2 regions of the Algoriphagus aquatilis genome follow, and region 1 is predicted to be linked to the other one. Evidence: riboswitches for the same ligand, from Rfam matches in the RefSeq annotation. Region 1 holds a riboswitch; the other holds the start of a gene.
What was found. A riboswitch is a leader RNA that binds a small molecule or an ion and turns the genes downstream of it on or off. The one in region 1 is predicted to bind S-adenosylmethionine.

Region 1 (3,150 bases):
GCCTCGATCAGAATATCGATAGCTTGTTCATGGTCTCCTTCCTCTTCATAGACTTGTGCAAGGGTTCGGTGGTACTCACTCATCAATGGAAACTCCTCAATCAGTGATACCAAAATCGGTTTGGCTTCGGCGAATTTCCCCTTATTGCAAAGATCAGTAGCACGATTGTACTTATTGGAGTTACCTAACAAAAGATCAGAGGGGACTTCAATAACCACTTCAGAATCGGTCAGCTCTACCTTTGGTGAATATTCACCCAACGTCAAGTACTTCCGGAATGCGTGAATCAGCTGTTCATCATTAGTGATGTCAATCGCGGGAAAAAGTTGGGATAAAAACTGATTTCTGGGGTAAGTGATTCTCATAGGGTAAAGGTAGACACTAATCCCGTTTTCGTAAAATTAGAGCCCCCCTCGATTTGATGCTTTGCAAATCGAAGTTCTCTTCATGACCCATTGAGACTTGATAGTGGGAGAAAAATAAGATTCAAATTTATGAAAGAGAATTATTCTGCTTTTTAATACTCTTAATTAGCTGAAGTCAAGATAAAATCCGGATTAAATTCATGCATTGCTTTAGTAGTTAAATCAAATTTTAACCGTCCTTCTTCTTTATTGGTCAATCATCATCATTTCAGTTTGCTTTAACATGCCATAAATTCATGTTTGCATCATCATCAAGAACCAGTACAGCTGGTACCAACCGAGTCAAACACCACGGTGGTAAAACGATGAGGGTCATTGCAGACCAAAAATGTTTACCTGCAAATCCCCCCAACATCTTGATGGTAACTAGTCCTAACCAAAAACTATGTTATCATGAAATCAACCAATTTCATTCAGGATTTTGTTAAATCCTCTTCGATTCTTGGGAGAATGAATCCCAAAATCCTGCCTAAATCCTCAACTAGTTCGAAAAAGGTTGAGCTTACAATCTTGGCTTACTTTGAATCGAGAGGAAATGTTCCTGATAAAGTAAAGCTGGCAAAAACCTTAAATTTTATCATCTACCAAATAAAAAACGGTCCTGGAGATTCTTTTGGGCTAGACTATGACTTTCTTGGATTGGAGCTTTATAAGCGATGCAAGGATAAAGAATCAGTCAGAATTGCAATCCGTCTATTTCATAGGGTAAGCATTCTTTCCATTAAACCCACTCAAATAGATTTGGCGCTTGGCATTCCCATTCAGCGAATAAAGGGCTTTTCAAAATCAAGCAAAGTTTCAAAACCCTCAAATACGAAAATTGAGAAATCACGAACAAAGGGCCAGGAAACGATTCAAAACCAATTACCTGGGAAATTTAACTATCCATATCTCAAAAATTATAAGCCATTAGAATCTGAGCTATCGGATGATTTAAAAAGGAAACTTCAAGAATGGCCATCAGCAAATTCTCCCAAGGTTTTTGCCCGAATTAAAGCATTCGACAATTCCCATCATGAATGGGATGAAGACCCAATCCATAGAAAATAAATTAATTAGGGAGTAAAAGACTTCCAGAATATCACATCCATCAAGAACCAGGACACCTGGTACCAACCGAGTCAAACGCCACGGTGGTAAAACGATGGGGGCAGTGCAAGCCAAAACAGTTGAAAAACCTCCCCTGCATACCCTCTTACTTTTTCTTGATAGACCGGATAAAATCTGGAATTCTGAATTGATCCTCTTCAATCCAGTGCTTCCCTGTTTAAAATCCCTTGTGGAAATAAATCTCAAACTATTCTCTATCAATACTTTAAAACCAATTACTCACAATTAAAACTTCAAAAAAATGAAAAAAGCAATCTCTTTAATCGTCCTCTTTACCTTGGTTTTCCAAGCCAATGTCTACTCCCAGAAAAAATCAAAGAGCGGAAAAATCGATGTAGTCGTTTTGGATGAATTTGTACCAAGCTCATCGATTACCATCTTGGCAGATAATGACCCGCTGATGATCCGCTCAGAAATTGAAAGCGAGCTGATGTTTTCTGAAATAAACCTAAAAGTAATCTCTCCAACAGCAGCGGAAAGAACGATTTCAGCCGAGAGTAAATCATCTGCCAGCATCAATTCCACAGGTCAGAATTTGGAGGTGAAAAGTGATCAAAAAGTCACCGTGGACACCCAGGAAAGTATCACCTTGCCCACGGTATATGCGCTGACTTTTGAATATTCTTATAACCCCGCCACCGGTGGCCTGATGAATTTTTCAGGTGAAATCATAGATCTGAGGGATGGTGCCATTGTCGTGAAGTTCCGGCGGCAAGGAAGCTCAGGATTTGGATATGGCGTGAGCAAAAAGAACATCATCTCCGAATTGGTCAGTGCAATAATTGAGTTGTCAAACTAACTTAACATTGAATCAAAATTCATTTAAAACCAATCCCACTATGTCTACATCAAGTAAAAAAGAACTAACCCTCACTTTAAGAGATCAGAGTACGCTCTCCTTTTCTTGCAGCCATTTGGTAACCGATGCTGCCAGCTTACGAATCGTGGAAATTCTTCCTACAGACAGTGAGGCGCTTTTGATTTCCTTTTCTCATTCCCTGTTGAATACCCAATTGGATCTTTCCGGAGCTTCACCTTATGTAGCGCTGCAGTTTGACGAAAACGGTCTTTACCAAGGAGCCAGTTTAAGTTTGGGAAGATCAGCCGGCACCTTCGGTATCATCACTCAGGCAAAGCAGATTTTGATTTTACCCTTTAACGCTGCGTTTCCAATTGAACATATCGTTCAGTTTCAGCTACACCAAACCAACGGATAAGATGGCCTTAATCCGGGGCAAAATGGTCTTCGAAGTGACGTTCGAAGACCTGCCCGTACCTCTCAGTCATTACACTTCAAGGATTATCCAGCGTATCTGTGCCGAGCAGATTTTCTATACTAGACCCTGGGCAGACAAAGAAGATATCAAGCACCGGCGACCCAACATCCAAATCAAAGTCATTCAACCTAACTCTATAAAAAAATGAATCAATCAGAAGACCCAAGCATCAAAAAACAACTGACACTAGAACAGACAAAAGAGATAATGAGCTATCCGGTGCATTGGAGAAATACTCTGGAGAAAGCCGCAGAACGAGGGGAGTCGATAAAAGAGACTTACGAGAGACTAAAAGGATTGGAGGCGTTTATGTAGCCCTATTTTACCAATAGAATATG
Region 2 (3,150 bases), on a different contig from region 1:
GAGGACTCTCACCGCTTCGAAATAGATACCGTACCTATGGTTTGGGTTATCAGACTCGAGTTAATGATTTTGTGGTTGGCTTTGAACTGACTCAGCATCAAAGCAAAACCAGTGAATTTGACCAGTTTGATATCAAGTATCGGACCTCCAGAGCTTTGTTGAATGTGGGCTATTCATTGACAGAAGAAGGAAAATTCCAGTTGATTCATTACATGTCCCTAGGAATGGGTTATATGAATTTTCAGATGCTGCCTTCTGAACAAGAATCTGATCTCAATTCTTTTTTACAAAGTCCGCAAAGAGGTTTTATTCTCCGAAAAAATGACATCCAGAAGGGAACAAACGGATTTGGGGATTTTTTGACAGAAATTGGTTTTCAAGCTAGCTATGATTTTGATCTGCCCGGTCGGAAAGAATCATTGGAAATCCTAGCCAAAGTTGGGTATTCCTTCAGTCCCTTTGAGGGAAGTTGGTCCATGAATGGTCTGGCATTTGACAATGCTCAAGCGGGTGCTTTTGTGAGAGTAGGAGCTGGAATTTCATTGCCCGATCGCAATTTTTTCTATAAAGACGCTACAATCGGAATTTCTTTGATCAGGGGTATTCATTTTTCTTCACCGGATAAATTCAATGCTGTATTGGAAGAAAATGGTTATCAGCCGCTACAAGGAAAACCTAGTAACTGGGGATTGCGGATACTTGGCGAAACGGATGGAATGCTCTATGGTGTGGATGTCTTCAATCTTGCGATGGATGGTCGGGCCAGCAATTCTCAAACCCACAGCTTAAACAGTCTTCGAGTTTATGGTAACGGGGGTTATAAATTCTTTCAGTATAAAAACTTTGCAATCGGTGCTATGGCTGGATTGGGATTTGGTAATCTCAGATATACGCTTTCAGCAAATGAAAAACCCGATTTCCCTGAGCTAGTCGAACAACGGTATTTTGATGGGTATCTTAAAACTGCAGGACTGATGGCTAAACCCGAAATTCTTTTTGAATATGGCATACCTATGACGGAAAGAAAGTTTTTTGATTTGGTGATCACGGCTTCGGGAGGGTATGAGGCAGGATTTCCTGGGTATAAATTGGGGGGATTACCGATGACTGATTACATGTCCGCGCCCTTTTTAACCTTTGGAATAGGCTTAAGGCCATAAGGCTGAAAAGCTTTTGTTTTTTCAAAAAAACCAGTCAAGAATTTTCATTTTGTCCCCTAAATCTCCTGTTTATTGAAGATTAGATATTACTTTTGCTTCGGCTTATCGAGAAAGACCGAGGGAAGGGCCCTGCGACGTCTTAGCAACCTGTCTACAAGGTGCTAACTCCCGTTCCGGAAATGCCGGAAATAGATGAGCGGAAGAAAGAATAGTTAGTTATTTTCTCCGTGTTTTGCTCGATTGCCTTTTTGAATTGACTTATTACAAGATGCAAAACCGAACGGAATCCCTCCTTCAATCCATTCAAAACCGAATTTTGATCCTAGATGGGGCCATGGGCACCATGATTCAGCGTTACAAACTCTCTGAGGAAGATTTCAGAACATCTGAGTTGAAGGATCATCCCAAATCGCTAAAAGGAAACAACGATTTACTGTCTTTGAGTAGGCCTGACATCATTAAGGCTATCCATAAGGAATATTTGGAGGCAGGGGCTGACATCATCGAAACCAATACTTTTTCAGGAACCACCATTGCTCAGGAAGATTATGGATTGTCTCATTTGGCTTATCAGATCAATTTTCAGTCAGCCAAATTGGCAAGAGAGGTAGCTGATGAGTTTACAGCAAACGATCCCTCCAAACCACGTTTTGTAGCAGGCGCAGTGGGCCCGACCAATCGTACTGCCTCGATTTCCCCGGATGTCAATGATCCCGGTTATCGAGCGATTACTTTTGACCAATTGGCAGAGGCCTATGCTGAGCAAGTGAGAGGCTTGTTGGATGGGGGGTCAGATATCATCTTAATTGAGACCATCTTCGATACGCTGAATGCCAAAGCTGCATTGTATGCAGTGCAGGAAGTATATGAAGAAAGAGGAATTCCCTTAGATCCCAAAGAAGGCGGAGTGCCGATCATGATCTCGGGCACTATTACCGATGCTTCGGGTAGAACGCTCTCCGGTCAGACTACTGAAGCATTTTTGATTTCCGTTTCTCACGTTCCTTTGCTCTCAGTGGGCTTGAATTGTGCTTTGGGAGCAAAAGAGCTCAGACCTTACTTAAAGGTTCTTTCTCAAAAAGCACCATTCTATGTGTCGGCCTATCCCAATGCGGGACTTCCCAATGAGTTTGGTGCTTACGATCAGGGGGCAAATGAGATGGCGGACCAGGTGCGAGACTTTTTGAGGGAAGGCATGCTAAATATTCTAGGCGGATGCTGTGGTACAACCCCTGAGCATATTAAAGCCTTGGCAAAAATGGCGGCGGAATTTCAGCCACGAAAAATTGAAGAAGAACTAGAAGAGGAGGGAAGCAATGCCTAAGCAGGACTATTTGAAACTCTCAGGCTTGGAGCCTTTGGTTTTCACCCCGACAATCAATTTTGTCAACATCGGCGAGCGAACCAATATCACCGGTTCGAAGAAATTTGCCAGACTTATCCTCAGCGGAAACTATGATGAAGCGCTGGAAATTGCCTTGGATCAGGTGAGAGGCGGTGCTCAGGTGCTCGATGTCTGCATGGATGAGGGGATGCTGGACGGTGAGTTTGCGATGGTCAGATTCCTTAATTTGATTGCTTCCGAACCAGAGATCAGTCGTATTCCCATCATGATCGATAGCTCCAAGTGGAGCATCATCTTGGCAGGTTTGAAGTGTGTTCAGGGAAAAGGGATTGTGAATTCTATCTCCCTGAAAAATGGGGAAGAAGAATTTATACAGCAGGCGAAAACGATCAAGAAGTTTGGGGCTGCCGTGGTCGTGATGGCTTTTGACGAAAAGGGTCAAGCTGATACTTACGAGCGAAGAAAAGAAATCTGCGAGCGCAGCTACCGCATCTTGGTCGATCGGATCAAATTCAATCCTCAGGACATCATTTTTGATCCGAATATTTTCCCTGTAGCTACGGGTATGGAAGAGCATCGCAGAAATGCGCTTGACTTTTTCCTTGCTACCAAATGGATTAAGGAAAACCTCCCGGGAGCTAAAGT

Region 2: it holds a riboswitch for S-adenosylmethionine, as region 1 does, so the genes downstream of both, ACFPIK_RS02195 (homocysteine S-methyltransferase family protein) here and ACFPIK_RS08865 (hypothetical protein) in region 1, are expected to answer to the same signal.

The regions. Positions count from the first base shown of each region.
Region 1 covers NZ_JBHSKS010000005.1:147,127-150,276, forward strand. Annotated here, with positions in the region: gene ACFPIK_RS08855 (tetratricopeptide repeat protein) at 1-365, opposite strand, end outside; SAM-I-IV-variant riboswitch at 669-765, shown strand; gene ACFPIK_RS08860 (hypothetical protein) at 819-1,475, shown strand; SAM-I-IV-variant riboswitch at 1,508-1,603, shown strand; gene ACFPIK_RS08865 (hypothetical protein) at 1,777-2,334, shown strand; gene ACFPIK_RS08870 (hypothetical protein) at 2,375-2,752, shown strand; gene ACFPIK_RS08875 (hypothetical protein) at 2,754-2,960, shown strand.
Region 2 covers NZ_JBHSKS010000001.1:522,875-526,024, forward strand. Annotated here, with positions in the region: gene ACFPIK_RS02190 (hypothetical protein) at 1-1,160, shown strand, start outside; SAM riboswitch class I at 1,260-1,359, shown strand; gene ACFPIK_RS02195 (homocysteine S-methyltransferase family protein) at 1,429-2,484, shown strand; gene metH (methionine synthase) at 2,477-3,150, shown strand, end outside.